Regions from separate parts of the Pseudoalteromonas sp. KAN5 genome, predicted to be linked through region 1. Evidence: predicted binding sites of a transcription regulator. Region 1 holds the regulator's gene; the other holds the start of a gene.
What was found. The regulator MetJ, encoded in region 1, represses methionine synthesis genes. The targets are predictions, from matches to a motif close to TAGACGTCTAGACGTCTA.

Region 1 (16,937 bases):
TGCTACATCGGCCAAACCTTGCTCAACATCGGCTGCGTTAAAACGCATTTCAATGCGGGCAGGGTTATTGAAAACCTGAACCTTTGGCTCTGTCGTCAACTCTTCATCAAAGACTAGCTGTAACTGTGTTTCTCCAGCCATGAGTGGGTTATAACGAATGTCATACAGCAGCGGTGTCGCCATTGCTGATTGCGTGATAAAAAGGGCAATAACAACAAACAAAGCCTGTTGAATGCGATTACTCCACGATACTCCCTTATGCATTTTAATTTTACCTTTTTTATTTTCAACTAGTGCCATTGGAGCTCGCCTCTAACATTTCAAGCTTTGTCAGGCGCTCTTTCCAACAACCAGACCCGTCGGGAATTAATTCTAACAATTCTATATAATCACTTTTTACTTGCTGTACAACGCCATGGTACAAACCAACATGATTGCCCACAGTGACTCGGTGCAAGGTGTCATCCGCTGCTTTTATCAATGCCCACGTTTGTCCATCCGATCCTAAGGTGCCCTTCATCGCTAAATTATCCAATGGATACTTTTCTAATACCTCGCGTGGACGTTCAGGATCAGGGTGTAAGCAATTTTTTACTTGGATCATGTTATTTTGAATAATTTCGGGTTGTGGCGCAACAAAAGGACTACGTAATTGCTGTGCATTGTATTCAAAATGTTCAAATTTTGTCAGTTTCGGAATTTCCTCAACTTTAGGCGTTGTACTGGCTTTTACTTGGTCAATAAACTCTTTTTGCTCAGAGGTGTCATCGTTACATGCACTGAGCAAAGCACTGCTAAGTAAAACAAAAGCTAATTTTTTCATTTTTTAGCTCCTACTTTCTTCACGCCGCCTTCATAGCGGTAAGTTTTAGCGACCACACTAAATGTCAACTTACCGGAATCCGAACTATTAATTGAAAAATCATGCAAGCTGACAATACGTGGCAATTGCGCTACTTTACCAACAAAATCACCAAACTCATGATAACTGCCTATCACTTCAATTTTGATCGGTAATTCAGTATAAAACTCTTTTTCAACTTCAGGTAACCAGCCAATTTTAAGAAAAGTTAGACCACTGGTGGTACCTACGTACGATAAATCATCGAGTAAGCCCGGCGTCTCATTAGAAGTGGGTAAGCGTTTTAGTAGTAAAGAGAATTTCTCTTCCATCTCAACCATCTGTTGGCGATAGATCTCTAAATTACTGGCTACTGCATACTTTGCACGGTAGGTGCTGCGTAATTCAACTTCCTTACTAACCGCATTGTGGTAACTATCAATTTCATCTGAAACTAATAAGCTATAGCTAAAAAACAGCACTAATGCGGCAACAAAAGTACAGCAAATAACTTTAACTACAATTGGCCAATCACCAATATTCTCAAGCTCAATTTCGTTCCATTCAATCTCAGTTAATGCTTTGATATCAAGGTTCATTGCTTAACCTCGCCAATTTTATCAAACGCTTTTACATAAAATTCCATATTAAAATCACTTAATAAGCGTGACGATTTTTCCCCAGCAACAATACCTTGCATGGTGGGCTTTTCGAGCAAGTAAGAGTTTTGTACTTCACGAAGCATATTTGAAAGATGGTTGTTAGATTCACTTCGGCCGACCACATGTATCGCACTGCCACGGCGCTCTAACTTAGTTAAGTAAACACCAGTCGGTACTATTTTGGCTACTTCATCCATGATTTGGGTGCCCAAGTTACGGCTGCTTTGTAGTTCTTCAATTAAACGCATGCGTTGTTGTAGGTTTTCTTTCTTTTTATCTAATTCACGAATTTCGCTAATGCGGCGATCTAACTGGCTAATTTCAGCTGTAAGATAATTGTTTTTGATATTTTGCCCATCACGCAAGTTACCGTAATAAGTACTTAATAAATACATACTCATAAAACTACCAAGTACCACTAAAAACAAAATAGTGGCAAATTTAGTTTGTGATTGTTTTCGTTGCTGTTCACGCCACGGCAGTAGATTTATATGTGGCATGATGAAAAGCTCCTTAATGCCAAACCCGTCGCTATTGCAAATTGAGTACGGTGACGCTGTAACACATTGCGATCCACATGCGGGGAAATATCCATATTTGCAAACGGTTCTGCCACTATAGTGTGAATACCAAGCTCTTCAATTAGCAGCCTATCTAAGCCATCTATCATCGCAGTACCGCCAGTAAGTACAATATAATCAATTTGATCTTTGCCACTCGTAGTTAAAAACATCTGCACTGCACGGCGTACTTGTTGTAACAATGACGTTTGAAACGGCGCCAGTACTTCAAAAGTATAATTAGGGGGTAAATCACCCGTTGTTTTACCAATCTCAGCTTCATCAAAGCTTTTATTATAATAGGCCACAATACTGTTAGTGTATTGGTCGCCACCAAATACTTGATCTCGGGTATAAATTGTTTCACCACCGAGGACCACACTTACCAACATCAGCACTGCGCCAATATCAACGACCGCCACACATTTGTTAAATGCGTCACTCGGTAATTGTTGATAATAAACATCCATAGTGCGGCTCAAAGCATAGCTTTCCACATCAACCACTTTCGCAGTTAAACCGGCTGACTCTAACGCACCTACGCGGGCTTCCACACTTTCAGTACGCGCTGCTGATAACAACACATTCATTTTTGATGGATCAGCTTCATTAGTACTTAATTTTTCAAAGTCTAGGCTAACTTCGTCTAACGGATAAGGAATAAGACTGTCTGCCTCAATGGCTATTTGCGACTCTAGTTCTGCATCAGTGAGCGTAACATCCATAAAAATCACTTTTGTGATCACTGTTTGCCCAGACACAGCAACCGCAGCAGACTTAATTGACTTAGGCAATTTACGTTTTAGCTTAGTAATAATATTACCAATTGCCTCAATATCTTGAATACTGCGCTCAGCCATAGTGCCTTTTGGCATAGGCTCTATTGCTAACGCCTCAAGCCGGTAGCCACTGTCCGTTTCATTCAGTAACACTGCTTTTATAGCATGTGAACCGATATCTATCCCTACCATCATCGATGAAGACTTACTCAATAGTTGACTTAGCATGTTTGCAACTTGGCCTTTGTTTTAAGAATAAACAAGTTATAATTTTTATATGAAAAAATACTATTCATTTTTTAATCAATATATACTAGCAGTCTCCGATTCTAATTGGGAGTCCATTTAGGGAAAATATAAGTGATTTTATTAAAACGAACTTTACAATTTTTTATCATTTGCACGTTTTTGGGGCTCATTACTTTAGTAAGCCTTTATTATTACGTTAAATCTGATATCCCCAGTGTGCAAGTTTTAAAAGACGTGCAATTACAAACTCCTATGCAAGTATTTTCTAAAGATGGTTTATTAATCAACCAGTTCGGTGAAAAACGCCGTATTCCAGTGACCATCGATGAGATACCGCAACCGCTTATAGATGCTATATTAGCCACTGAAGACAATCGTTTTTATGACCATATAGGCATAGATCCTATAGGTATTTTGCGTTCAGCGCTCGTATTAATTTCAACGGGAGAGAAAAAACAAGGCGCAAGTACTATTACCATGCAGCTAGCCCGTAACTTTTTCTTAACACGAGAAAAAGCCTACATTCGTAAGGTCAAAGAAATTTTTATCGCACTGCATATTGAAAATTTACTCAGCAAAGATGAAATACTTGCTTTATACCTAAATAAAATAGAATTAGGTAATCGCGCTTTCGGCATCGGCGCCGCAGCACAAGTCTATTACGGGAAAAACCTAAACGAATTAAATTTAGCGCAAATGGCGATGATAGCAGGCTTACCTAAAGCGCCGTCGGCATTAAACCCAATTAGAAACCCAATCCGTGCCAAAGCGCGACGTAATGTAGTATTGGGTCGTATGCTAGATGAAAAATATATCTCTAGAGCCGAGTATGATGAAGCTACCAACGCTCCTATTACTGCTAAGTTTCATGGGGCTGAAATCGAGCTGTATGCACCTTATATCTCAGAAATGGTACGCGCTGAAATGGTGGCCCGATACGGCTACGAACGAGCTTATAATACCGGCTTTAAGGTTTTTACCAGTGTTGAATCTGACGTACAGGCAGCGGCACAAACTGCCCTCGTCAATAACTTGCATGCGTATGATATGCGCCATGGCTACCGCGGCCCTGAGCAACAGTTATGGGATTTTGAAACACAAACCGCTTTAAGCCATAGCGACATTTTAGAAAAGCTAAGGCCAGTAAAAGAAATCGGCCCATTATTAGCTGCCGCCGTGCTTGAAGTGAGCGAGCAAAGCGCAACTGTCTTATTAAAAAATGGCGAGCAAGCTACTCTTGATTGGAACAACCTGAAATGGGCGCGCAAATATATCACTCGCTATCGCCAAGGGTTTCCACCAAAAACTGCTGGCGACATACTCAATCCAGGCGAGCAAATACTGTTGCGTAAAAATGACGATGGCAGCTATCTACTTAGCCAATTGCCTGAAGCATCCAGTGCATTAGTTTCATTAGATCCTAACGATGGTCGTATTAAAGCAATTGTCGGCGGCTATAGTTTTGAGCAAAGTCAATATAACCGTGCCGTACAAGCGAAGCGTCAAGTGGGCTCTAATATTAAGCCATTTATTTACTCTGCGGCGCTAAACAATGGGTATACCTTAGCCTCTATTTTAAATGATGCACCAATCAATCAATGGGATAAAAGCTTAGGCGTGGCATGGCGTCCAAAAAATAGTCCAGCAGTTTACAATGGTCCGATCCGTATTCGTCGCGCATTGGCACAGTCGAAAAACGTTATTTCGGTGCGCTTATTGCGTGGCGTTGGCTTACACCGCACCGCTGATCACTTATTAAAGTTTGGCTTTCAAGATAGCGATATTAATCGAAGTGAATCATTAGCACTCGGTAGTGCGTCAATTACACCGCTTGAGCTTGCTCGTGGTATGAGTGCATTTGCCAATGGCGGCCACTTGATCACCCCGTATTTCATTAATGAAATTCAAGATTCAGCAGGTAATGTATTATTTAAAACAGCACCACTGTTAGCTTGTGATCCTGTAGCACCTCAGTTAACTAATGAACAATTTGAGTTAACAACTGAGCCTCAAAGCAGCCAAGAAGCATCGATGACTCATTGTGCACCTCGTATTATCTCGAAACAAAATGCATTTTTAATTGCTGATGCAATGCACAGCGCAATATGGGGTGGTGGTAGCTGGGCACATAAAACCGGCTGGAGTGGTACTGGCTGGCGTGCGCAAGCGCTGGATCGTCGTGACCTTTCAGGCAAAACAGGGACTACCAATGACTCTGTTGATACCTGGTTTAGTGGCTTTAACCGCAATGTGATGACCTCAGTTTGGGTAGGCTTTGATAACCCAGGTAACCCACTTGGCCGTTCAACCTATAATAACAACATGGATAAAAACCAAATATCCGGCGCGGAGTCTGGTGCCAAAACAGCGCAGCCAGCTTGGGTTGATTTTATGCGTGTTGCCCTCGACGGTAAACCTGAAGCGCCGATTGAGCCACCAGAAGGACTCGTGTCGGTAAGAATCGATTTAGCAACGGGTTTACTGAGTCAAAAAAATGATTACACCAGTCGCTTTGAATACTTTGAAAAAGGCACCTCGCCAACCAAGTATGTAATGCAACATGTGGAAAATGTCTTTGAAGAAGAAACTAAAACAGAAGAAGAGCTGTTTTAATCGTCGCAATATAAAATCGTAACTACGTAAAAAAGCGCCGACTGGCGCTTTTTTATCATTGATGATCTCGATTATTTTAGATTTTGTATTAACCAATATAAATCAGAATGTACGCCCGCGGCGGTCACTTCTTTACCAGCACCAGGGCCTTGGATCACCAAGGCATTATCACTATACCACTGGCTGTTGATCACAAAAATATTGTCGCCAGGAGTCAAGTTAGCTAAGGCATCCCCTTGAGTTGCGTATGCCAATCCCACTTTAGCGGTCACTTTACCATCTGCAATGGTTAACGCACCGGTATAACGCAGTACTTTATTTTCTTTGCCTGCCGCAGCGGCTTTTTCAGCAATAAAGTCATCTAACAACTGCTTATTATCAAGAAAAGACTGCCAGTCACCATGGGCTAATTGCTCAGGCATTAATGGCGTTAAAGCAATGTCGTCTAGCTCCAACGTTAAACCTAGCTCACGAGCTAAAATTAATAGCTTACGCTGCATATCTCGACCTGATAAGTCTTCACGAGGATCAGGCTCGGTGTATCCCATTTGCTGCGCTTGCAGTACTAAATCTGAAAACGGCACACTGCCATCATAACGACTGCACAACCACGAAAGCGTGCCCGAGAATACCCCTTCAATGTGGGTAATGCTATCACCACTGTTTTGTAGATCAGCTAATGCAAAGTTAATTGGTAAACCAGCACCAACGCTGGTGTTATAGCGCCATAACAAATTACGCTCAGCTAAATTACGGCGTAAGTTTTGATACCAATCATTATTTGCCGTGCCCGCGTATTTATTAGCGCTGATCAAGTGACAATCTAAATTTACAAACGCAGGATATAACTCACTAAATGCTTCACTGGCGGTAATATCAATCACCACTTTATGTTCGTAATCAAGTTCGCTAATACGCGTTAATAAGTCATCCTGTTGATAATCAATCGCTTCGTTTTGCCACTGTGATTGCCACTGCTCTAGCGCAATACCACTTGGGCTAAACAACATTGCCCGTGAACGTAACAAACCAACCAGTTTAACGCTAAAATGGTGTTGCAAACGATTCAGTTGCTGACTCAATTGCTCAATAAACACTTCGCCAACATTGCCTAACCCCGCCACAATAATAGCCAGCTCCTGACCTTTGTTGATCAATTTATCGTGCAATAAGGTTAATACGTCACTATCAATTGATTGATCGGTTAACAACAAAATATAGTCTGCATCTTGGTGGCTAAAACGTGGCGTTAAGCTTTGCTCAGTAAGCACTTGAGTTGCTTGTTCAAATAGTTGCGCCACATCATTACTTGGCGCGACAACGGCGCAACCATGTAAATTAGATTCAATAATATTAGCGCGGCCTTGCAAATGACTGACCACTTGATGAGTCGCGCTAGCTGGCACCAATAAATAGGTATCTCCATTTTCTATAAAGTGATGCAAACTATGTTGAATAAGTTGACTTAATTCACCAATTTCTCCACCACGTAACTGATCAATGCGCAGTAAATCAATATTTTCTAAGGTAGTAATAAAACGCTTCGCTTTACTGTAGCCTTCTTTAACAATTTCCGTGGCACTGGCTTCTGTTTCATAGCTGCTACGGACCACTAATTTAATATCAGTATTTTTTAATGGCGAAAGTGTTTTCGCATGTAATACAGGGTTGCCTAAACGGGCGAGCAGGTTAGCTTGGCCACGACATACCTTTGAGTACTTAATCGCTTTTTTAACTTTACGCGGATCAGTACTAAAAACCCCTTGGGTATCGGTCCAAATTGACACTTGTTGAGCATTACAATAACTCCCCAATAAAGTTGCACTGTAATCACTGCCATTACGCCCAAGTGTTACCGTATTTGCTTGGCAATCGGCGGCAATAAAGCCTGTAACCACATTAATGCTATTGGCCGAAATTAACTGCGCACACGCTTGTTGATTTTTTTGATGTAATAATTGCCCATCATTTAAGGTAAATAATTGCCGTGCATCCACATCATTTGCAGCAAGGCCAAGTTGCTGCAAATAGGTTGCTAATAGCCGTGCCGACCATACTTCACCATGAGCAAGTAATGCAGCTTCCTGTAAGCTTTGCTGTTGCGCTTGTTGTGCTATTAAGGCCAACTCTTGCTCAAGTATATTTAATGCAGCATATCGCGCTGTAGGGCTTAGTAATTGCTCAATCAATGTACGCTGGTGATTATCAAGTTGTAGTAAAATATCACTAACCGCTTGCTGATCACCTTGTTGGTAGCTTTGCCACAGTTTAACTAACGTATTGGTGGTTTTTCCTGCGGCAGAAACCACCACACAGTCACCCGCCTCAGTATGCGCTAAAATAATATTAGCAACGGCCTGATAACGCTCTGCCGAACTTAAACTAGAACCACCAAATTTATGAACTATATTTACCATTTCTATTACCACAAAGCCGTATGTGCTGGAGTCAGCTTAAATGAGCTTGATTGCTCTTGATCTTGTTGTTGAGAAACCGATGTTGCAGCAGCCGTTGTGTGCTGACCTTGCCCAGGTTTCACCTTATTAAATACGCGTTCTAAATCAGCAACCAAATCTTTGGCATCTTCAATACCAACCGAAATACGGATCAGCGTATCGCCTACGCCAGCGGCTAACCGTGCATTCGCTTCCATTCCTGCATGGGTCATGGTTGCAGGATGACAAATTAAACTCTCTACGCCACCGAGCGATTCCGCCAAACTGAACTCTTCTAGGCTAGTTAGAAATGCCGCTGCATCATTAATATCACCTTTAATATCAAAGCTTACCATACCACCAAAGCCACGTTGTTGCTGTTTTGCCAACTCATGTTGCGGGTGAGACTCAAGACCTGGGTAATAGACTTGGCTCACGTAAGGTGAGTTTTCTAAATACTCGGCAATAATAAAGGCATTCTCTTGGTGCTGGCGCAAACGAACATTTAAAGTGCGCAGGCCACGTAAAGTTAAGTAGCTATCAAACGGCGCCCCTGTAATACCAATATTATTTGCCCACCAAGCAAGCTCATCGCCAAGCTCTTGGGTTGCTGCAATCACAGCACCGCCTACAACATCAGAGTGACCATTGATATATTTAGTCGTCGAATGCACCACAATATCAACACCAAACTCAATTGGGTTTTGTAATGCTGGTGATAAAAAGGTGTTGTCTGCGCCAACTAATGCGCCACACTGCTTCGCAATTGTGGTGATCGCTTTAATATCTGTTAAGCGTAAAATTGGATTGCTTGGCGTTTCAATCCAAATAAGCTTTGGTTTTATCTCAAGAATTTTTTGATGGTTTTCAGATTTAGTTAAATCTAAAACTACTAACTTTAATAAGCCACGCTTTTCAAGTGAAGTAAATAAGCGATAACTGCCACCATAACAATCATGTGGGATCACTAGGGTATCATCGCTACTCAGTAGTTGTGTGGCCAAATGCACTGCAGCCATACCTGTTGCAGTGATTATACCCTTTGCACCGCCTTCAAGTTTTGCTAGGGTTTCAGCTAAAATGTCACGATTTGGATTACCGCTGCGGCCGTAATCATATTGACGCTTGGTATCAAAATCGGCAAATGAGTAGGTGGTCGATAAATGAATGGGAGGCACAACAGCACCGTGATGTTTATCTGCATCAATGCCATTACGCACTGCAATGGTCGCTTTATTCTTTTGACTCATAACGTCACCTACAATTAAATGGATGTTTAGACGTCCAAAAGGTTAGAGGATCGGATCTAAGAAGTCAAAGCATTTATGCTGTTTTAGGTGCAAGTACGGCAGTAAAAACATTTATGTTGCTAGATGGCTAAATAACTAGTATTTGACTATCTTATTTAAAACGATAGAATTTCGGCATCTTTGTGCGCAAAAGGCCGCGCAAACAATTAACAACCTGAGGCAACGACACATCCTATGGCTAAATGGAATGGTGAGTATATTCACCCATACGCAGAACACGGGAAAAAATCAGAACAAGTTAAAAAGATCACCGTTTCGATCCCGCTTAATGTATTAAAAGTTTTAACTGATGAGCGTACTCGCCGTCAAATTAATAACCTTCGTCACGCAACCAATAGCGAACTACTTTGTGAAGCGTTTTTACATGCGTTTACTGGCCAACCATTGCCAAACGATGAAGACTTACGTAAAGATAATCCAGAGAAAGTACCTGAAGAAGTGAAGAAAATCATGCTTGAAATGGGCTTAGAAGTGCCTGTACTCAACGAAGATTAAAAATAATATACTTCAGGAATTAAATACAAAAAAACCTCAGCGACTTAACGGTACTGAGGTTTTTTATTGTATGTTCCGACCTAAGCCATATAATTTTCAGGCATATCAATACGTGCGACACCAGAATCAATAGCCGCCTGCGCGACCGCTTTAGCGATACGCGGTAATAAACGCGGATCCATTGGTTTTGGAATGATGTACTCAGGGCCAAACTCAAGCTTATCAACACCTGCGGCTTTTAATACTTCTACAGGGACTGGCTCTTTAGCAATGCTACGAATAGCATCAACCGCCGCAATTTTCATTTCATCATTTATTTTGCTAGCGCGTACATCTAGTGCACCACGAAAAATAAATGGGAAACACAATACGTTGTTTACTTGATTTGGGTAATCAGAGCGACCCGTCGCCATAATTAAATCATTGCGAGCGCTGTGAGCAAGCTCAGGTGATATTTCTGGATCTGGGTTTGAGCAAGCAAATACCACAGGTTTATCAGCCATCAATTTAAGATCTTCTGGCGCTAATAGATTTGGCCCAGACACCCCAACAAACACGTCAGCATCTGCAATCACATCTTGCAAGGTACGTTTATCAGTATTGTTAGCAAATAGCTGCTTATATTCGTTTAAGTCATCACGACGAGTATGAATAACCCCTTTACGATCGAGCATATAAATATGTTCGCGCAATGCACCACACTTAATCAATAGCTCCATGCAGGCAACTGCTGCGGCCCCTGCACCTAAACACACGATAATCGCATCTTCAATATCTTTACCTTGCACTTCTAACGCATTAATCATACCTGCTGCGGTCACAATCGCGGTACCGTGTTGATCATCATGAAATACTGGGATGCTACAACGTTCAATTAATGCTTTTTCGATTTCAAAACACTCAGGCGCTTTGATATCTTCTAAGTTGATACCACCAAACGTATCGGCAATATTAGCAACGGTATTGATAAAGTCTTCTGTGGTGTTGTGCTTTACTTCAATATCAATCGAATCAAGGCCAGCAAAACGTTTAAATAATAACGCTTTCCCTTCCATAACGGGTTTCGACGCCAATGGCCCTAAGTTACCTAAACCTAAGATGGCAGTACCGTTAGTGATAACCGCAACCATATTGCCTTTACCCGTGTATTTATAGGCATTAGCAGGATCAGCAGCGATTTCACGTACAGGTTCAGCAACACCAGGGCTATATGCTAAAGCGAGATCTTGGACTGTTTCAGCCGGCTTAGTAAGCTCGATACTGATCTTTCCTGGAACGGGGTGCGAATGGTAATGTAAAGCTTGTTCACGAAAATCTGACATAACGCGATTTTATCCTGCAAGTAAATTAAGTTGAAAGTGAGAGTAAGCAGTTCTTATAGGGAACGACACCTATTAAGGAACGATACCTATATTATAATTTAATTCAAGCAATATCAGGTCTATCCTGTTATATGCTATATCCGTTAATTTTATGCGTTTTGTCGGCAAATTTTGCAAAATACCTGTTTTTTTTGCCTAAAAAATAATTATAAAGCATCAAAATACCTAGCTAAAAATGCTTATTAAGTGAGTATTGAAAGCAAAAATCAGCAATAACAGCTATAGCGCTAAAAACTTAGAAGTTAGCAACATTTAGCCGCATAAACTTTAATTTTATCGGCAAAAACATCCAAAGTTACGTTTTACCAGTAGATTCAATATAAAGAATTAATCACTATTTGTCTGTTATTTGCTCGCTATACTGGATATAAAAGTGGGAAATAGTCACAACATAATGAATCTGAGGAGGCGCCCTAAATGAGCAAAGCTTAAAGGCTAAGTGACTGCTGTTTTTATAAACCACAGGCATAAAAAAAAGCACCCTAAGGTGCTTTTTCCGACAAAACAACAATAATTACTTGCTGCTAAGTGAACCGAAACGCTTGTTGAAGCGATCAACACGGCCACCTGTGTCTAAAACTTTTTGCTTACCAGTGTAAAACGGGTGACACGCAGAACATACGTCTAAGTGAATGTCTTTACACAGTGTTGAACTAGTTTCGAATTTATTTCCGCATGAACAAGTTGCTGAAATTACTTCGTACTTAGGGTGAATACCTTCTTTCATAGAAACCTCTAGTTAAGGCCGCATCGCTCTCCAAACCCGAAGTCTGGTACCATACGTCGTTAAAACAAATTATTTAGGACGCGTATTCTATGCAACAACCCCGCTTGCTACAAGCTTTAAATAGCGTTTTTGCTAATAAAACAACCAAAAACTTTAAAGCAAAGATTAGCTGCTAGGTTTTTAGCTGTAATTTTAGTACATTAACTTCCTTGCTAGTTACTGTTTGGGTTGTTATGAATTTTGTTGAAGTTGCTATAAAAGTTCCGTTGCAGCGCACTTTTGATTATCGCATCCCAGCGCAGCTTAGCGGTTTATTAACACCGCCTCAGGTGGGCGCCCGTGTTATGGTACCGTTTGGCAATCAACGTAAAGTTGCGGTGGTATTGGCTTTAAAAAACCACAGTGACGTGCCCGCAGACAAACTCAAAGACATGTTTGAAGTCATTGACGATGAACCGATTCTTTCGCCACAACATCTCGAATTATTGCGTTTCACCGCCCGTTACTACTGCTACCCATTAGGCGAAACCATTCATATTGCTTTACCTAGTGCCCTACGCCAAGGGTTATGCCCAGATAAAAGCAGTATCAATATGGTGACACTGACCGATAAAGGCGCCAAGCTGCCGTCTTTAAAAGCTAAAAGCCAATTAAGCTTACTGAAACAATTAGCCGAATCAGGTAAATCGTCTTTAACAGAACTAAAAGCACTGGGATTTAATAAAAAAACCATCGACAGCTTACTTGCTAAAGAACTGATCAGCCAAACTATTGAGCACGATAATCAATGGCAACAACAAATACCCGCAGTGGGCATTAAGCCCACACTAAATAAAGAGCAAGCCGTCGCCTGCAGTACAATTAACCAAGCTAAAGGGTTTAATAGCTTTTTACTCGAAGGCGTAACCGGCAGTGGTAAAACCGAAGTTTATTTACAATGCCTTGAAGATGTTTTAAAACGTGGTGAACAAGCATTAGTACTGGTGCCTGAAATTGGTCTGACACCACAAACGGTGAATCGTTTTCGTCGTCGCTTTCCTGATACTCCTATTATGTTATGGCATTCAGCACTGACCGATAACGAGCGCTTACAAACGTGGCGTTTTTGTGAAAAAGCCAGCTGTGCCATAGTGATTGGTACCCGCTCGAGTATTTTTTTGCCGTTTTTAAAACTCGGTATGATCATCGTGGATGAGGAGCACGACAGCTCTTTTAAACAACAAGATACCCTGCGTTATCATGCTCGTGACCTTGCGGCCTATCGCGCTTTTCAACATAAGATCCCACTCATTTTAGGCTCAGCAACCCCAGCACTTGAAACCTTACATAAAGCGCTGAACAATAAATATCAGTTATTAAGCTTAACGCAACGCGCACAAACCAGTACCGATAACCAGTTTCAATTACTGGATATGAAAGGCCAACCTGATCAAGCAGGTATAGCACACGGAAGCCTGGCAATGATTCGCCAGCATTTAAAGCGCGGCAAACAAGTGATGGTATTTTTAAATCGCCGTGGTTTTTCGCCAACCTTGATCTGCCATGAATGTGGCTGGCTTAGTGAATGTACACGTTGTAGTACCAGTGCAACGTTCCATAAAGCGATTGGACAAATGATTTGCCACCATTGCGGTGAGCAAGAACGCGTGCCACACCAGTGCCCTGACTGCGGCAGTACGCAAATATTTCCAAATGGAAAAGGCACGGAGCAAATAGAAGAATTTTTAGCGAGTGAATTTCCTGACACGCCAATTAGCCGGATCGACCGTGATTCAACGCGCCGTAAAGGCAGCTTAGAAAAAGCCTTAGACGACATAAACCAAGGTGGCGCACGTATTTTGGTTGGCACCCAAATGCTGGCTAAAGGCCATCACTTTCCTGATGTTAGTCTTGTACTGATACTCGACGTAGATGGTGGCTTGTATTCCTGTGATTTTCGCGCCACTGAGCATTTAGCACAACTGGTTACGCAAGTTGCAGGACGTGCTGGTCGCAGTGGCGAACCTGGGCAGGTTTTATTACAAACGCATTTTCCTGAACATCCGCTATTACAAGACTTAGTCAACAATGGTTACCAAGATTTTGCCCGCTTTGCATTACAGGAGCGTGATGACGCACAATTACCTCCCATTACTAATATGGCAATTGTGCGCGCTGAAGGACACAACATAAAGCAAGTGGTCGATTTTTTAACGGATTTAGTTCCAGTTCAGAGTCTAACTGGTATACAATTGCTGGGGCCGATCCCTGCACCACTCGAGCGAATTGCAGGGAAATATCGTTTTCAATTACATATTCAAGCGCTCGAACGCCCTCTATTACACCAATATCTCGCGCAAATGGTCGACTATTTAAGTACCAGTAAATTAGCGCAAAAGGTGCGATGGAGCTTAGATGTAGATCCTATAGATATGATTTAAGGTTAGAAGTCCACATAACCATGGCACAACATGATTTTATAAATAAAAAACCAAATAACCGTAAAAAACAGCCGCCACCAAAAAAACCATTCCCGGTTTTATTGCTGCTTGTGGTTGTATTGTTAGTTGCGGGTTTTAGCTTTGGTTTATGGTATGTAAAAACCAATGCCGATCCAAAATTAGTTGAGCAACAAGCAAACCCAGTACCGGCAACAGTAAAAGAACAACTAGCAAAGCCGCGTCCGCCAGAATTTATTAAAGAAATCAAAGAACATGAAATTCAAGTTGAAGTAAGAGAAATTGAACAAAAAGGCCCCTATGTAATGCAGTGCGGCTCGTTCAGAACCCATGCCCAAGCCGAAACTCTCAAAGCAAAAATAGCATTTGCCGGACTCATCGCCGAAATTAGAGAAACAACGGGCACTAATGGGGTTTGGTATAAAGTACGCTTAGGCCCTTACAAAACCAAACGTTTAGCCGAAAGTGATAAAAATAAACTCAAGCGCAGCAAAATAACTGGCTGTGGAATTTGGAATTGGACTTGATTTTAACCCATTAACCCATATTAACTCATCATCAATCGTTTTTAACGAGCTGCCCCTGCGGCTCGATGATGAGGAATAACATGACCACTATTGTAAGTGTACGTCGCGGCGATAAAGTCGTTATTGGTGGCGATGGCCAAGTTTCGCTTGGTAACACCGTAATGAAGGGCAATGCCCGCAAAGTTCGACGCCTTTATAATGGCAAAGTGATCGCCGGTTTCGCTGGCGGCACTGCTGATGCCTTCACCCTATTCGAACGTTTTGAAAGCAAACTTGAAATGCATCAAGGCAACTTGACCAAAGCCGCTGTTGAAATGGCCAAAGATTGGCGCAGCGATCGCGCCTTACGAAAGTTAGAAGCCCTACTCGCAGTGGCCGATTCCACCGCATCTTTGATCATCACCGGTAACGGGGATGTTGTGCAACCTGAAAACGACCTAATTGCCATCGGTAGTGGTGGTAATTTTGCGCAATCAGCGGCAACAGCTCTACTTGAAAATACCGATCTAAGCGCCCGCGACATCGTTGAAAAAAGCCTCACCATCGCAGGCAATATTTGTGTCTTCACAAATAACTTCCAAACCATCGAAGAATTGTAATAGGAACTGCTATGTCTGATATGACTCCCAGAGAAATCGTTCATGAACTTGATCAACATATTATTGGTCAAGCAAAAGCTAAAAAAGCAGTGGCTATTGCACTTCGTAACCGCTGGCGCCGCATGCAACTTAATGAAGATCTTCGCACAGAAGTAACACCAAAGAACATATTGATGATCGGCCCAACGGGTGTAGGTAAAACTGAAATTGCTCGTCGCTTAGCAAAACTTGCTAACGCCCCTTTCATTAAAGTAGAAGCAACAAAGTTCACCGAAGTAGGCTATGTTGGTAAAGAAGTTGAAACCATCATTCGTGACTTAGTTGACGTGTCAATTAAAATGACTCGCGAACAGCAGACTAAGAAGTTCAAACATCGCGCTGAAGAAGCCGCAGAAGAACGCATTTTAGACGCCCTATTGCCACCAGCCAAAGATTCTTTTGGCGAAAGCAAACGCGAAGACGGCTCATCTACACGCCAAGTATTCCGTAAGAAACTACGTGAAGGGCAACTAGATGACAAAGAAATTGACATTGATTTAGCCCAAGCACAACCAAATGTTGAGATCATGGCACCACCGGGTATGGAAGAAATGACCAACCAGCTGCAAAGCATGTTCCAAAATATGTCTGGTGACAAACGCAGTAAGCGCAAAGTAAAAATCAAAGAAGCCTTCAAACTATTAGTTGAAGAAGAAGCTGCAAAATTAGTAAACCCTGAAGAGCTAAAAGAGCAAGCCATCTTCGCTGCTGAACAAAACGGCATTGTGTTTATCGATGAGATAGACAAAATCTGTAAGCGCGGTGAATCATCAGGCCCAGACGTAAGCCGTGAAGGCGTACAACGTGATTTACTCCCATTAATCGAAGGATCAACGGTTAGCACTAAACACGGTATGGTAAAAACCGACCATATGTTGTTTATTGCCTCTGGTGCATTCCAAATGGCAAAACCATCAGACATGATCCCAGAACTACAAGGCCGCCTACCTATTCGTGTAGAGCTTGAAGCGCTCACGGCTGATGACTTTAAACGCATCCTTACAGAGCCACATGCTTCATTAACTGAGCAACAACATGCGCTTCTTAAAACAGAGCAAGTCAGTGTTGAATTTAGCGACGATGCCATTGAACGCATTGCAAAAGCAGCATGGCAAGTAAATGAGAAAACCGAAAACATCGGTGCTCGCCGCCTGCATACTGTGATGGAAAAACTAATGGAAGAGATTTCATTTGACGCCTCAGAGCAAGCAGGTAGCAATATCGTAATTGATGCAAGTTATGTAGAGAAGCACCTAGGCGCATTAGTTGAAGATGAAGACC
Region 2 (16,937 bases), 1.9 Mb from region 1:
GGCCCTAAAGACAGCCAATTCCCAATCGAACAGTTATCTGTACGCGCTGGTGAGAGTATCAGCTGGAGCACTAATAGCGATAAACTGTATTGGAGCTTAGGCCCTGAGCTTTACCACGCTAGCTTAGCGGGTTTGTTTGATATTAATAAATCAGATGATGCTGACTTCAAAGTTAAAAGTGGTGAAAATATTGGTTTTACCAGCAAAATGGCTGAACCCAAAGGCATGATCGCGCTTACAGGGGCGCGCATAATCACAATGCAAGGTGAGCAAGTTATTGAAAATGGCGTACTGCTCACTGATGGTAAGCATATTAAAGCCGTTGGTAATGCAGCTGAGGTGAGCATTCCAAAAGGCGCGAAAGTGATTGATGTCACTGGTAAAACCATTATGCCAGGGATTGTTGATGCTCATGCACATGGCTCACAAGGTAGTGATGAAATCATTCCTGAGCAAAATTGGAAAAACTTAGCTGGTTTATCGTTGGGTGTCACCACTATTCACGATCCATCAAATGATACAACGGAAATTTTTGCAGCCAGCGAAATGCAAAAAGCGGGGAGTATTGTTGGCCCGCGTATTTTCTCAACCGGCACTATTTTGTATGGCGCCAATATGCCTGGTTATACCTCGCATATCGATTCGTTAGACGATGCTAAATTCCATCTAGAACGTTTAAAGAAAGTCGGCGCATTTAGTGTTAAGTCATATAACCAGCCTCGCCGTGAGCAACGCCAGCAAGTAATTGAAGCAGGTAGAGAGCTTGAGATGATGGTGGTGCCAGAAGGTGGTTCATTATTACAACATAACTTGACTATGGTAGTCGATGGTCATACGGGTATTGAGCATTCAATACCCGTAGCAAACATTTACGATGATATTAAACAGCTTTGGTCGCAAAGTGATGTGGGATATACGCCCACGTTAGGTGTTGCGTATGGTGGTATTTGGGGGGAAAACTATTGGTATGATAAAACTGACGTGTGGAATCACCCTCGCTTGAGTAAATTCGTGCCGAAAAATCAACTGCTTCCGCGTTCAATGCGTCGTGTTAAAGCACCCGATCACCACTATAATCACTTTAATAATGCTCGCGTAGCAAAAGAGCTGCAAGATTTAGGGGTAGTAGTGAATTTAGGTGCCCATGGCCAGCGAGAAGGGCTTGCCGCGCATTGGGAGATCTGGATGTTTGCGCAAGGCGGTATGACACCTCTTGAGGCAATTCGCGCCGCGACGCTTGATCCAGCTAAATACATAGGCCTTGATAAAAATATTGGCTCGTTAGAAGTTGGCAAGCTTGCCGATTTAATCGTGATTAATGGCAATCCGCTGACCAATATCCGTGATACGGATAAAGTAGATTACACTATGATCAATGGTCGCTTGTTTGATGCTGCAACCATGAATGAGATTGGCCAAAAACAGCGCGATAAACTGTACTTTGAGCAGTAATAGTTAACTTATTTTTGGACTATAACTTAAGCGGCTTCACTAGCCGCTTTTTTATGCTTGTACATCCATTAATCGACATAACAACTCAGGGCTTTGTAAAAAGTGATTAGTGGTATGTGTGACGCGGGCTTGGCAGATCATGCCTTCTTTTAGGGTCATTAGTAATTGCGCCAACTCGATTGCTTTAGCGGGCTGATTTTGCAATTGCGTAGTTTGACTGAGCGTGTCAATGAGCAGGTTTAATACCGCGTGTTTATGTGCTGCGCACAGCTTAGCAATTGGGTGATCAGACTGAGGGTATTCGGCCGCTGTATTAATAAAAAAACAGCCATTAAAATCACCAAGCTCAGGCGCTTTATTATCTATCCAACTTGCGATAGCTGCAAATAATGCCCTGGCAAGGTGTTGTGGTGTTGTACAGTTTACTATTTGCTTACTTAGCCATGTATTAAACCGTTGATCTCTGAGCTCTAGGCATGCACATACCAGCTCTTCTTTACTTACAAAATGGTTATAAAGGGTTTTTTTTGCCACATTTGCAAGTTTGAGTATTTCGTTAATACCGACACTGTGGATGCCTTTTTGATAGAAGGCATCCAGCGCAGTATTTATTATATGGGTGCGTTTATCCATGCTTACTCCTGAAAATATAAGCTTGACACAAGTAGACCGACTTGTCTATATTGTTGTGTGTAGACAGGTCGGTCTACCTTTGGGAGATAATTATGAACTATTCATTTTATAAAGCACTCTGTGCAGGTGTATTTTCTGCAATGACTTTATTGGTACTGGCGTATTTAGAAAGTTTAGGAAATTATGGTATTTGGTTAATGGCCCCTTTTGGCGCCACTGCAGTGTTAGTGTTTGGCGTACCCCAGAGCCCACTGGCAAAAGCAAAAAACGTGATTGTAGGGCATTTTTTGACGGCGTTAATTGGTGTTGTTTTTGTGAATTTTGTGGGTGTTGATCCAGTTAGCATTGCAGTCGCTACTGGCTTGGCGATTACAGCGATGATGCTTACAGATACCATTCATCCTGCGGCGGGAGCAAACCCTATTTTGATTATATTAAGCGGGCAAAGTTGGGACTTTTTGCTGATGCCGGTGTTGTTTGGTACGGTATTCATTGTGCTGTGTGGATCATTTTCAAATAGTATAAATAAAAAGTTTGCACAATTTGTGGCAGATAAAAAAACCGCTTAAAAAGCGGTTTTTTTAATAGACTAAAAGCTTACACTACGCCGCGAGGTAGACGACAATCGTGATCTTTTTCAGCGAGGTACACAATCCAAAACTCTTCGGCTGTGTAGCCATCTTCATTCGCTGTTGTAACCGTAAATGGTGCTTTTTTAACAGTTGCTTTAGCGGGAGCTGCTTTAGTTTTAGTTTTTTTAGCCGGTGCTTTAGCGGCAGGTTTGTCAGACGGCGCGCCTGATGTTAACTGCTCAGTTAATTCAGCAACATCTGCAAGGCGTAAGTTTTTTCCGCCATCGATGCTGTACCAACCAGGTTTAGTGGTTATTTCAGGTTTCTTACCATTGGCTGCTTCATATGCTGCTTCAAAGGCATTTAATACTTCTGTTTTGTCTAGTTTGCTCATCAGAGGCCCTATACGTTGTAAACACAGATTGAGAATATTTATTTATACCTATTTTTGACTTACTTTTCAATTTTTTGCGATTTTCCTTCCATTTTAGCCCTATAAACGCCAAAATTTGCACAGAATTTAACGCCAATCTGGAATAATAAAATGCAGCGCAGAGAATTTAACCACTTATTAAACACTATTTTAAAACCTGACACTATCCAAGATTTTTGTCCTAATGGATTACAAATTGAGGGGCGAGAACAGGTTAAAAAAATTGTGACAGGTGTCACTGCCAGTCAAGCACTGATAGATGCAGCAATTGCTCAGGGGGCAGATACAATATTAGTTCACCATGGTTATTTTTGGAAAGGGGAAGCACACCCCATTACGGGTATGAAAAAACGTCGTATAGCGTCGCTGCTCAACCATGATATCAATTTATTTGCCTATCATTTACCGCTAGATGTGCACCCAGAGATAGGCAATAACGCACAACTTGCTTTATTACTTGATTTAGAAATGACCGCAGGTTTAGAACCTATGGCAAATAGTGTCGCGGTAAAAGGGCGATTAAAAACCCCGCTAAGTGCTGAGGATTTCGCACAAAAAATTGCAAAAGTATTAGATCGAGAGCCGTTGGTTAGTTCAGTGCGTGATGAGCCAATTGAAACTATTGCTTGGTGCACCGGTGGTGGGCAAGGGTATATTGATTTAGCTGCAAACCAAGGCATAGACGCTTACTTGACTGGTGAGGCATCTGAGCAAACGATTCATAGCTCTCGAGAGCAAGGGATTGACTTTTTTGCCGCAGGCCATCACGCCACCGAGCGCTATGGTATTAAAGCACTCGGTGAATTATTGGCTGAGCATCATGGCTTTGACGTAACCTTTATTGACATCGATAATCCAGTATAACGCTGAGCTTGATTTATAGCGCCTCTGGGTCAATCCAACGGCGCATGCTTATCCACGTACTTCCTAGCACTTCATGCCAATAACTAGTAACAGCCTTTAACACTTCTACATTAGGAATGTATTGTTTGTGGCTAGGCCAGGCTGAGAAGTCGTAAAAATCCGTCGCGGCTGGGATCACATCAACGCCTTGGGCATTAAATAAGTCAGTTGCCCGGGCCATGTGGCTGGCTGAGGTGACCAGTGCCACTTTAAAATCAACAAGTGTTGGAGCTAACAGTTTTGCTTCGTCGGCGGTATCCATCGCTGCGGGGTTTTGTTTTATACGCGCAGCTGCAATGCCTAAGCTAATAGCTGTTTGTTGCATCAAGCTACTATTTGTGACTTTCCCATAGCCTCCGCCTGAAACAATAAGTTGCGCATTAGGATAGATGTTAGCTAGTCGCAAGCCTTCAATTAAGCGGCTTTTAGCACAATTGCCGAGTTGACTATTAGCATTCAGCTGTGGGTTGGGGTTTACATCACAACCAAGCACTACAATTTTATCGAGTATTGGCTGCTTACTTGAGGGAAAGGTGTATTTTAATTGTGTGGCCGGATCTATTATTTTTTGGCCAATAAAAGGGGTGCTGATAAGCAATAAACAGCTGATTGCAATGATACCAATATACGCGCTGAACTTATTGGTGCGCAAAGCGATAATCAAAGCAATAAAGCACAGCATGCCCAAAAAAGGTAACGGCATGAGCATTGCGCCGAGGATTTTTTTTAATTCAAACATTACAGTAGCACACATAAAAGGATTTTTTGTATGCTACTGCGTAACTGTTATTTTATCGACCGTTATTTAACTTACAAGTATTTAAAAAGTGACGATAGACTGGGTTATCTTTCATATTTTTCTTCATTGCTAAGTACATAGGGCGAGTTAACCCAAGTGCTCCCAGCGGAATCGATTTTATCAGCCCTTGGCTTTCGTAAGGTGTGACTAACCAATCAGGTAATGCTGCGACCCCCATTCCAGCACTCACCAGCTGAAAAATTAATAAGCCTTGATCAACCGTTTTTAATGTACCGTCAAAACGTGCATTTTGAATGAAATGCTTAAATATATCCTGACGTTCACGAGGAATAGGGTACGAAATAATGGTTTCGTTTTTTAGATCAAGCGCCGTGACATAGGCTTTTTTTGCCAGTTCATGATCAGGCGCAACAATTAGCTTAAGTTTAAAATCAAATAAATGTGCGTACTCAAGTTTATCTGGCTCACGAATATCTGAGGTTAATACTAAATCCAGTTCATCGTTGAGCAGGTCGGGTATAGCGTCATAACTAAAGCCGCGTTCGTAATCCACTTTAATATCTGGCCAAAAGTTATTGAACTCTTTAATCGTCGGTAGCAACCAATGAAAGCAGGCGTGGCATTCTACACTTAGGCGTAATTGTGAAATGGGTTGGTTAAGGCTTTCTTTCAAACGGCACTTAGTTGCTTCAACGCGAGGCAATACTTCGTTTGCAAGCTCTAGCAACAGCATACCCTGGGGAGTAAAACGTACGGGTTGTGTTTTACGCTCAAACAGTTGGCAATCAAGCTTATTCTCTAAATCTTTGATTTGATGAGATAAAGCTGATTGAGTCAAAAATAATTCCCGCGCAGTATTCACCAAAGAACCGGTTTCTTTCAAGGTTGCGATGGTCTTTAAATGTTTTACATCAATCATCTTTAATAATTCTCATGGTAAAAGTGAGTCTAACTCAGATTACAGACATAGTACGCTTTTATTGAAGATGCTTCAACGTCTAGATGGCTAAATAATCTCACTTGTTTTACGTAAATTTTACAACTTTACTATAGCACTAAAATTGACAGCGTTGTCATTGTGTTATTAGATATTTTTAAAATTATTTTCATGAATTTACCTCAAGTTGAAACTGAGAAAGCATCAGTTGTCTGATCATAATCACGAGCGTAAATTTTAGCCATCTAAACAGCTAAATGGAGATGGCATCACATGGCACGATTACATAACTTGGGTTTTCCACGCGTAGGTAAAAAACGCGAACTGAAATTTGCAGTTGAATCCTATTGGGCGGGGAATATCACTCAAACGCAGCTACTAGCGCAAGGTGAGACTATTCGTGAAGAAAATTGGGCACTGCAAGCCAGTGCGGGGGTTGAGCTATTACCTGTTGGTGACTTTGCTTGGTACGACCATGTCTTGGCAACTAGTTTGTTAGTGGGTGCGATCCCTGAGCGTCATAGAAAAGCATGTGGTAGCGTCGATCTGGATACTTTATTTCGTATTGGTCGGGGCCGTGCACCTACTGGCTGCGCGTGTGCAGCAAGCGAAATGACTAAGTGGTTTAACACTAACTATCATTATATTGTGCCAGAGCTTAGCTGCGATCAGCAATTTCAGTTAACGTGGAGTGAATTATTTGAGCAGGTGGAACAAGCACAAAAATTAGGCCATCAAGCGAAAGCGGTGTTAGTCGGCCCAGTTACTTATCTTTATTTGGCTAAATGTGCAGGTCAAGAGTTTGATAAATTAAGTCTACTCGAAAAGCTACTGCCTGTTTATCAACAAGTATTGGCTAAACTTGCCGTGCAAGGGGTTGAATGGGTGCAAATTGATGAACCTATTTTGACTCTTGAGCTCACGCAAGAGTATCGAGATGCACTAAAAGTAAGTTGCAGTGCATTAGCAGGGCAAGGTGTAAAATTACTACTTGCCAGCTATTTTGATTCGGTGAGTGATTATTATACCGATATTGCGAGTTACCCCGTTGAGGGCGTGCACTTTGATTGTGTTACTGTTGAGGGCGTGCACTTTGATTGTGTTACTAGTGATGTTGATATGCTAAAACTCGACTCACTGCTTAGTTCAGCGCAAGTGCTGTCACTTGGCGTCGTCGATGGGCGTAATATTTGGCGCACTGATTTAGAGACTACTTATGCGAAGGTCAAAAACATTGCCGCAAAGCGAGGCGATAACTTATGGCTTGCACCATCATGCTCGTTGTTACATACCCCTGTGGATTTAGAGCAAGAACAAGAACTAGATAATGAGTTACGTGCGTGGCTTGCATTTGCTAAGCAAAAAGGACAAGAGCTGGCATTATTAAAAGCCACACTAATCAGTCATGATATCAGTGCGTTGCAAAGTTATTGCGCGCCGATAAAAGCGCGTTTGACATCAAAAAGTGTGAATAACCTTACTGTACAACAACGTGTCAGTGCATTAATGGTAGCAGATGGTCAGCGTAATAGCGCATTTACTCAACGTATCGCTAAGCAACGCGCGGCACTTAACTTACCATTATTACCTACCACAACGATTGGCTCATTTGCACAAACACACACTATTCGCCAAGCCCGTCGTGATTTTAAAGCTGGTAAGTTATCAACTTTACAATACCAATTGCAAATGGCAGCAGAAATTCGCTACGCAGTTAAAGAGCAAGAAGCGCTTGACCTTGATGTGTTAGTCCATGGAGAAGCTGAGCGTAACGATATGGTTGAATATTTTGGTGAGCTTCTTGAAGGTTTTGCTTTTACTCAATTTGGCTGGGTGCAGAGCTACGGTACTCGCTGTGTGAAACCTCCAGTAATTTGGGGCGATGTGTCCCGTGAAAAACCAATGACGATTGAATGGATTCACTATGCACAATCCCTAACAGACAAGAAAATGAAAGGCATGCTAACAGGTCCTGTGACTTTATTATTTTGGTCATTCATCCGAGATGACTTAGATAAAGCAACCATTGCCAAGCAAATTGCACTTGCACTGCGAGATGAAGTGCTTGACTTACAAAATGCGGGTATCAAAATTATTCAAATTGATGAACCAGCATTTCGTGAGGGCATGCCGCTAAAAGTAAGCCAGTGGCAAGCCTATTTAGAGTGGGCTGCGTATGCATTTAGAGTGTCGGCCAGCGGCGTAAAAGATGAAACGCAAATTCATACCCACATGTGCTACGCCGAGTTTAACGACATCATTGCAGCGATTGCAAATATGGATGCTGATGTGATCACCATAGAAACGTCACGCTCAAACATGGAATTACTTGACGCATTTGAGGGGTTTGCATATCCAAATGATATCGGCCCTGGGGTATATGATATTCATACGCCAAATGTGCCAGACATCCAGTGGATAAAAACCCTGATCCACAAAGCGGCGCGAAAAATACCGGTTGAACGCTTATGGGTTAATCCAGACTGTGGTTTGAAAACTCGTGGCTGGGAAGAGACGCGACAAGCGCTCGATAACATGGTTAAAGCAGCTAAAGAGCTCAGAGCTGAACTAAAATAGGTTAAAGAGCATCCTCTACGAGCAAGGCCCTACTCGGTTAGGGCTTTTTTTGCTGTTTGGTGTCTGCTTTTTTATCCGGGATTTTAAAGCCAATTTTTGCTGAGTGCTTTAATAGCATGATATTGCCGATAATAACTGCGAGCACAACTATAATAATCAGGACTTGCCAAATCTGCATAACGTGTAGTGATAAATTAATTTTTAGCTAGTTTAGCCGATATTATGCACCTTATACCAATCGACTTAAATATTTAACCATTCTAGCGGGCTAAATAAAGCGCTAACTGCGTTATAAATTTTTCGTGTAGAACAACTACATGTCAAAATTTATGCCTTGTTATCACTCCATTTATCTGTCGCTATAAATGGTCAGTAACTTAACACGATTGGAATTAAAAACGCCTTGCTAACGACAGAGAAATAAAATCAAGCCCGGGGTTTGGACTTTTAAAGCCTGCATTTGAATAATGTAAATAACGTAGTGCGGCTTTGGTTTTTCCAAAGTCAGCCACAAAGCCGAGGCGGTCTTCAAATTGGTAGTGGGTACTTACGTCTTTGCCAGCAAAATGAGTGTCATTAATTAATGAAACCCCAATTCCTGCTTCAAAAAAAGAGGGATACCTGCCACTGACCCGATTGGGTATTGAAATACAGGCGACAAAGCGAGCACGGTATTGGTCTGATGATTATTTTCAGTACCATATTGCCAAAAGTTAATACTTGATTCTAAGTAAATATGAGTATTCTTAAACAGTGATTGTAGGGGCTCAGGATGATACTGATATGCTAATTTTATTCCTTTCACATCACCTTCACCCTGAATGTAATCAATCGCATAACCGTGAGGCGAAAGCATGGAATCGCTGGCATAGGATAAACCACTGGACATGAAAGTTAAGACTAAAACTACTAAGGTGAGTTTCTTAAGCAACATTAATAAAGCTCTTATGGTGTGAATGATATTTACAAAGTAAGGGCGAGAAGAATGTTAATTCAAGTAGCATAAATTCACAGACTCTGTGCATTTATGCAAGAGTTTAGCTAACAAGATGAAATAAAAAGATTAAATCTATTGGTGCCAGATTGGCATTAATAAGGTGCCATTTTGTGTCTTTTTAATCTCTTATAGACAGCGTAAATTACCCTATAAGATTTACTTAGGAATTTTCAACAATGACTTTATTTAGCCGTTTTTTTTTAGTTGTTTCACTTTTTTTTAGTGCTTCACTGTTCGCGCAGTCTCAACCGTCACCACACCAGTTGCTCACCCAAGTAGGTGATCAGCTGTTTAGCGAAATTGGCAAAATAAACAGTCAAGGTAGTGCAAGTAAAAATGACATGGCGCAGATTGTTGAACAGTATTTAATGCCTAACATTGATATTAAATTTGTGTCTTATAAGTTGTTAGGTAAGCATATAAAAGGGATTGAGCGTGAACAAGCGACTGCATTCATCAGTGCGGTAGAGCATTACTTAACCACAACATATGCAAGTGCGTTAATGAAATATACTGGTCAAGAAATCAAGTTTGAAGAAAGCAGTGACACAACAGCAGGTGATTTTGCCACGGTAAAGACACAAATCATTGATGATAATGCGCCCACCATTGACCTACATTTTAAGCTTCGTCAAGGCAAAGATGGCAGCTGGAAAGTGTACGACATTGTTGCTGAGGGTATCTCATTACTTAGTGCAAAACAAAAAGAAGTGATCCAACGAATTTCAGAGGTTGGGCTTGATCAAGTTATAGCTGAACTTAATAGTAAGTAATCTTTTTAAGTACGTCTCCAACCAAAAGCGGCACGCTGTGAAAACACCGTGCCGCTTTGTTATTTTCTTTTAAAATCACATTGTTTGTCTATAGCGTGTGGTTTTGGGTATGCTAGAATAAACGCCAATGTAACCTCTTGCATTTTTAATTAGCAGAGCACATATAATTATATTAAGCGCAGTGTCAGTTTTTAGTTGTTAAACTTATCAACTGACCTTTGTACCGAGCAAGACAGACACTGGAGTTGTGTTTTTTTAATGGAAAATGTACTTATTTGGCCGAAAGAATACCCGTTACTAGTCAAAGGACTTATTGAGCAAAACGGTGCATTCATTTTAGACGCTTTAGAAGCATGGCCTGCATGTCGCTCGACAGAAGAAGATGACGGTGTATGTACCACTGTATTACCGCCTATTTATTACCTAACCTGGTTAACTCCCCTCGAGCCATTTGAAGAGTGTTTTTTTCAACATATTTGTGAGTATGATGAAGCGGCTCAGCAATATATTTTAGCAGCAAAAAACTACTATTTTGACAACGATTACAGCCCCGAAGGCCTCGTGTTATTACTGTGTCAACGTCTTGAAAAATATGCGGGTGTTGCTGCGCAAACAACGATAAAAACACCGATCACATTACTGTCTCAGTTATTTTCAAAACGCTATTTTACAGTGATTGAGCATGTACTTAATGCGGGCAGTAAAATGACGGCAGAAGATGCATTGGCTTTATGGAAAGAAGTTGATTTTAGAGAGCGGTTAAGCAGCTTTATTCCAGATGCAATTGATGATGTAAGTACGCTTAGTGATTTAGCTGCGCAAAAAGTGGCCAGCGGTAAAGATTATTTTACCTTGCTGACCCAAGTATCGCCTGAAGTTGACTCTGTGGTGTTACTAGAACAAGCATTGCTGGCACACTTAAGTGTTAAAACGGCTAAGCAAACAATGGCTATGCGGTTTATAGAGCAAGGAGCAACAGGAACGCTTGCGGATGACAATGGTAAAACGGCTTTCATGTGGGCAGTTGAAAAAGGCTTTGTTAATTTAGTACAGACCCTTTTAGATAAGCAAGATAAAAAACAACGTGATGTGCTTGGTAACAGTGCTTTACATTATGCTGTATTAGCAAAAAATGAACCGCTGATGGTACTGTTATTGAAGTCGGGGTATGATTTTCGAGCGCGTAATAGTGATGGGTTAAGTTGCTATCGTTTAGCCGTGAGTGTTAAAGCTACTCAATTAGTTAAGTGTCTCGAACGAGACTTTGGCATCAAGGAATTATCGCCAGAAGGGCAGTTTTCACGAATTAAGAAAGTTCATGGTTTACATGCGATAGTGACACTGTTATTACCATTGCAGCTGTTTTTCTTTTTTGATGATTCGATAGCAATCAAAAGTGAGTTGACGCTGTGCTTAACTATGTTGGCAATCGTCTGTTTCTTTTTTGCAATGAGTTTAAAACGCTGCGCATTATACCCTCATTTAAAGCACCCATGGGGCTTGTTTGTATTACGCTGTTTTTCATTTTTTAGCTTAATCGCGCAACTAGGCTTAGCGAGCATCGTTGCACTTGCAACATTGAGTGAGGTTGTGTAGTTCATATTTTATATAAAAAACGCGCCAATTGGCGCGTTTTTTGTTATATATATCGGGTTAACGATTTTTTCTATCGTATTCTTGCTCTGCTTTTTCTTGTGCTAATTCATCTTTTAATTTACGAATTTTCAGTCCTAGTTCTTGGCCGCGATGGCGCGCATAATATGTGCAACCAATAAACATCATACTGGCAAATAATAACTCTAATAATACCCATAGCAATTGATCTTGTGCGACCCATAGTAGTGTAAAACCATGAATAAAGTAGAACATAACGATGAAATTAGCCCATGCGTAGGTGTAGGGCTTATCTTGAATTATGCCTTTTAGTGGTAGTAATAACGGTAAAATATACACAGTAAAAATAAAGCCGTTACTGTGGCCCTCTCTAGGAGCAATTAAAAATAACCAAAGTGGCATAAGCAGTAATAGGCCAACATAGCCGATAATAGCAATACGCTGGAAGCGAACTGTGATGGCTTTTTTCGGCGTTAGTTGTGGAGTTACATCGCTGCGGGTTGTCATTGTAATTTTCTCGTGATTTTAACTAGGCGTTGACCAACGCTTTGACAAATTTTTATTTCGTCTTTACTCAATTGAGCACTATTTTGTGAACCCGCTACATGGCTTGCACCATACGGAGTCCCACCGGTTTGTGTTGCAAGTAATTCAGGCACTTCGTAAGGTACACCTAGTAACATCATGCCATGATGTAACAGGGGTAATGACAGGTTAAGCAAGGTTGCTTCGTTTCCGCCATGCATACTGCTTGAAGATGAAAACACACACGCAGGTTTATCGATTAACTGCCCTTTAAGCCAGATATCGCTGGTGGTTTCCCAAAATGCTTTTGCTTGGGCGGCCATCATACCAAACCGCGTAGGGGTGCCAAATGCTAAACCATCACATTGAATCAAATCATCTTTACTGATCACGATATCGTGAGGTTCTCTTTTTTCAAAAGTACGCAGCAGTGCCGTGGCACCTTGATATTCAACTGATTCTGCTATCTCATGAGCCATGGCGGCAACTGAGCCATGACTTGAGTGATACAAAACAACGATAGTCGTGCTCATTAAAGTACGCTTAGGACGTTTTCAGGTGGACGGCCCAATGCTGCTTTATTGTCGTTAATGACAATTGGGCGCTCAATTAGCTTAGGGTGAGCTTGCATTGCGGCGATTAAAGCACTTTCATCATGCTCATTTTTAAGGTCTAGTTCTTTGTAGATATCTTCTTTGGTACGCATTAATTCACGTGCTGATGAAAACCCTAACTGCTGCACTAAAGTACTGATCTGCTCAGTGCTAAGTGGTGTTTTTAAATATTCGATGATATCTGGTTGAATCGATTTTTGTTCAAGTAGGGCCAAAGTTTCACGTGATTTTGAGCAACGTGGATTATGAAAAATAGTAACAGACATAGTAACAATCCAATTAGATAAAGTAGGGCTATTTTAGGGCAAGCAGCGCGAGACTTAAAGTCTCGCGAGCTCTTTTTGCATTTGTCGGTATTGAGTTAGCAGTGCTTTGAGGCGCTGTTGTTTAATTAGTTCTTGCGGTTCGACAAAATTAAGTGCTTTTTGAACTTCGTCAGCGGCTTTTAAATAGGCGCCATATTGCGCTAATACTTCAGCATTCGACTCGTGGTAAGCAGCTAAGTTTTCTTGCTTTTTGTAAGCATCCGTTAATAATTGCATGCCTAAATTATGCTCAGGCTTTTCCAGCAAAAATGACTTTAAAATAGTCACTGCAAGATCATATTGTTTAGCTTCTATGGCGGCATTTGCGTAGTTTAATGTAATGACTTGATTGTTGGGACGATTGTCATGCAATGTAGCTAAAAACTTTACTGCTTCATCGGCTTTATTTTGTGCGATCAATAAATCGGTATGTGTATCAATATAAAATAAATTTTTAGGATCAGACGTTAAAAGCTTGTCTAAAATTGAAGCGGCTTCATCAAGCTTTTTTTGATCCAATAAACTAATACCTAAACCATAGTTAAGTGCCGTTGTATTATAGAAACTGTTTTCACGAATGAGTTTTCTGAATAAGTTTTCTGCCGCTTCGGGTTTATGGTGATAACGAGCAACCACTCGACTTTTGGCAAGATTAAAATCCAAGCTATCTGGAAGTTGTCGTTTTTCAAATTGTTGCGCGCGCAAACGAACATCTGAAACTCGGCTCTCTGGCAATGGGTGAGTCAGTAAAAATGCCGGTGGTTTATATTTGTAACGAATTTGCGCTGCAAGTTTAGTTAAAAACTCACTCGAAGCGTAGGGGTCAAACCCTGCGTTATTGAGCGTTTGCATACCAATACGATCAGCTTCTTGCTCCGCAGAGCGACTGTGAGTTAATTGGCTAAATGCACTTTGTGTTTGACTTGCTGAAATAATTGCAATCCCCGCATCGGGTGATACCACAGTCGCTAAAATACCAGCAATCATCCCAGCGATTGTCATTGCGCTGTTATCTTGCTGCTGTTGCAAGCGGCGTGCAAGGTGGCGCTGTGTTACGTGAGCTATTTCGTGCCCTAATACCGAAGCAAATTGGCTCTCATTATCCGATTGTGCAATTAAGCCTGTGTGTACACCTACATGCCCACCATAAAAAGCAAATGCATTTATTTCAGGGTTGTTGATCCAAAAAAATGAAAATGGAAAACGTACATCATTGGCACTGGCCACCAGTTTTCGGCCAAGTGTGGTTAAGTATTCATCAAGCACTGGGTCGTTAATGACTGGCGAAGAGCCACGAATTTGCATCATCATCACTTTACCAATCGCTTGTTCTTTTTCAAGAGGTAAGGCTTGTAATGCTGAAGTACCAAGATCAGGTAGTGTAAAACTGGATTGCGCCTTTAATGGCTCACTTACCAGCACACTAAATGTTAAAAGTGTACTGAATAATGTAATAAAGGCTGATTTAAGCTGCATTTTATTCCTTGTTTTGGTTTTCACCGAGCATCAGTTTTGCAATGTCAATTTCGTCACTGCATGCTCTGCTGTCTCGTTCGCATAATTGATATAACTCTTTGATTGTGACCCCATCTAGCTTTACAACGTTCAATTCTCTTTGTAAAAAACTAATGATTTTATGCACAACTTTATGTGCGTGTAAAATAAGCGCCTTATCTGCTTTATCCCCACGCTCAAAGTAAAAGCCAATAAATTTATGTAATTGATTAATGCGGATCAAGCTTTTCATTGAAACCGGATCCCACTCTTTAAACTCCATGAATCGGTTATCTTTTACGTAAGTATCTATTGTGGCGTCTTTAGCGTAGGGTAGAGCCCACAATTCGAAGCCTCTGTCTGTGAATACTTGATGTAACGCAATCCGTGGTTTATTAACACAGTGAATTTCTCCAAAAGTGTCTTCATGTCCGTCTAATAGATCGAGGTTCCAATTACGTTTATCAATGATTCTTTTCACTGCATTATCAAAACCATGCTCTAATATCCCCTCTGACTCACTAACAGATGAGGCCACCAAGTGATAGAAAGGCGGGAGTTCGCCCCAATTTATTTGTTTTTTATACCAGTTAATTTCTTTAAGCGTTGGATTACTGGGTAGTTGCGCTTTATTATGCGTACCAGACATTAACTTATCCTTACTACAAATTATGTTATAAGGATAAACTATTGCGATGCGTGTTTTAAGAAAAAGTTACATTTGTTATCAACACCGCTGATATGAGACTTATTATTCATTTTTATAGAGTAGATAATTAGTTATGCTAGAACAAGATTTGCGAGGATTTACATGCCCACAGCAATTTATACAATTTAAGTTAGCATTACGCGAAGCGGTCAAAACTGAGCAAGCTATTAAGTTCACTTTTTTGGCGCATCAATCGACTCGAGATATTGAACGTTTTTTGCAAAAAAATCATTACCTTTACCAATTAGAGCAACAACATGGGTTGTTAATCGTGGAGCTAAATCGTGTTTGAATATGTAAAAACGTGGTATGAAAGGAAGTTTTCAGATCCACATTCTGTGACGTTATTATTTTTACTACTGGCGCTAATGGCAATGTTTTATTTCTTTGGTGCGTTTATCGTACCGGTATTAATTGCATTGGTCATTGCCTATCTACTTGATTGGCCAGTAGCGCACATAGAGCGGCTTGGCTTGCATCGTTTTACTGCCACTATTATCGTGATGTTGATTTTTTCAGGTTTAATGTTGACTTTAGTTATTGGGATGGGGCCTGTTCTTTGGCAGCAAGCTAGTAACCTAGTACAAGAAACGCCACACATGATAGAGCAAGGAAAGTCTTTCTTATTGCATTTACCTGAGCAGTACCCCAGTTTAATTAGTGCAGAGCAAGTACAGTCAGTGGTCACAAGTGTCGAAACTAAAGCCATTGAATTTGGTCAAGTGCTGTTATCGGTGTCTTTAACGTCATTAAAAGATGTCGTGGCTTGGCTTATTTACCTAATTTTGGTGCCCCTACTAGTGTTCTTTATGCTCAAAGATAAGCTTGAATTGATCGGCAGTGCTGAAAAACTGATACCAAAACAGCGTCGATTAATATTGCAGGTGTGGCACGAAATGAACCAGCAGATCATGAATTATATTCGTGGCAAAGTGTTTGAAATTTTGATTGTTGGTGCTGTCTCGTTTATCGCGTTCACTATTTTTGATTTACGCTATGCCGCGTTATTAGGTGTATTGGTTGGCTTATCGGTGCTCATCCCGTTTGTGGGCGCGGCTTTAGTGACTATTCCGGTTGCAGCTGTAGCACTATTTCAGTTTGGTTTAGAAACACAATTTTGGACGATATTAATTATTTATGGCGTTATTCAGGCGCTAGATGGCAATGTATTAGTGCCGTTACTGTTTTCTGAAGCGGTTGATTTAAATCCAGTGTTTATTATTGTCGCAGTATTGTTTTTTGGTGGTTTATGGGGATTTTGGGGGGTGTTTTTTGCCATCCCACTCGCTTCTCTAGTGAAAGCGCTACTCAACGCTTGGTCAACTAAATATGAAGAAGTCGCGAGCGAACAAAACTAGCTTTAGTCATAAATAGCATAGATAACGCACTTGAGAGACTAATTGATTATTACGCAATGCATTAATTTTATGTAGAATGGGTTATAAGATATATCTTTTAGTAATATGGTGCGTTTTTTAATGTCTGATCTATTATTCCCTACTGACACTTCGTCACAAATTTACCTTGATGCAAACGCAACGACTCCCGTGCTACCTTGTATTGCCGAGGTTGTGTCACACACCATGCAAATTTGCTTTGGTAATCCGTCTTCTTCACATATTACTGGCATTCAAGCTAA

Region 2: the regulator MetJ is predicted to act here: its motif matches at 5,929-5,946, upstream of metE (5-methyltetrahydropteroyltriglutamate--homocysteine S-methyltransferase).

The regions. Positions count from the first base shown of each region.
Region 1 covers NZ_AP025589.1:2,726,962-2,743,898, forward strand. Annotated here, with positions in the region: gene KAN5_RS12105 (type IV pilus secretin PilQ family protein) at 1-300, opposite strand, end outside; gene KAN5_RS12110 (pilus assembly protein PilP) at 287-823, opposite strand; gene KAN5_RS12115 (type 4a pilus biogenesis protein PilO) at 820-1,440, opposite strand; gene KAN5_RS12120 (PilN domain-containing protein) at 1,437-2,003, opposite strand; gene KAN5_RS12125 (pilus assembly protein PilM) at 1,991-3,070, opposite strand; gene KAN5_RS12130 (PBP1A family penicillin-binding protein) at 3,203-5,704, shown strand; gene metL (bifunctional aspartate kinase/homoserine dehydrogenase II) at 5,776-8,121, opposite strand; gene metB (cystathionine gamma-synthase) at 8,127-9,389, opposite strand; gene metJ (met regulon transcriptional regulator MetJ) at 9,624-9,944, shown strand; gene KAN5_RS12150 (malic enzyme-like NAD(P)-binding protein) at 10,025-11,266, opposite strand; gene rpmE (50S ribosomal protein L31) at 11,841-12,053, opposite strand; gene priA (primosomal protein N') at 12,287-14,473, shown strand; gene KAN5_RS12165 (SPOR domain-containing protein) at 14,494-15,018, shown strand; gene hslV (ATP-dependent protease subunit HslV) at 15,099-15,617, shown strand; gene hslU (HslU--HslV peptidase ATPase subunit) at 15,629-16,937, shown strand, end outside.
Region 2 covers NZ_AP025589.1:867,025-883,961, forward strand. Annotated here, with positions in the region: gene KAN5_RS03770 (amidohydrolase family protein) at 1-1,452, shown strand, start outside; gene KAN5_RS03775 (TetR/AcrR family transcriptional regulator) at 1,504-2,085, opposite strand; gene KAN5_RS03780 (HPP family protein) at 2,178-2,654, shown strand; gene KAN5_RS03785 (hypothetical protein) at 2,683-3,051, opposite strand; gene KAN5_RS03790 (Nif3-like dinuclear metal center hexameric protein) at 3,202-3,954, shown strand; gene KAN5_RS03795 (ElyC/SanA/YdcF family protein) at 3,968-4,732, opposite strand; gene KAN5_RS03800 (LysR substrate-binding domain-containing protein) at 4,785-5,672, opposite strand; gene metE (5-methyltetrahydropteroyltriglutamate--homocysteine S-methyltransferase) at 5,964-8,267, shown strand; gene KAN5_RS17525 (DUF2897 family protein) at 8,305-8,445, opposite strand; partial or broken gene KAN5_RS03815 (acyloxyacyl hydrolase) at 8,660-9,201, opposite strand; gene KAN5_RS03820 (ABC transporter substrate-binding protein) at 9,441-10,037, shown strand; gene KAN5_RS03825 (ankyrin repeat domain-containing protein) at 10,296-11,633, shown strand; gene KAN5_RS03830 (DUF2069 domain-containing protein) at 11,691-12,158, opposite strand; gene wrbA (NAD(P)H:quinone oxidoreductase) at 12,155-12,709, opposite strand; gene arsC (arsenate reductase (glutaredoxin)) at 12,709-13,056, opposite strand; gene KAN5_RS03845 (M48 family metalloprotease) at 13,111-14,571, opposite strand; gene KAN5_RS03850 (hypothetical protein) at 14,573-15,238, opposite strand; gene KAN5_RS03855 (sulfurtransferase TusA family protein) at 15,372-15,590, shown strand; gene KAN5_RS03860 (AI-2E family transporter) at 15,583-16,656, shown strand; gene KAN5_RS03865 (aminotransferase class V-fold PLP-dependent enzyme) at 16,777-16,937, shown strand, end outside.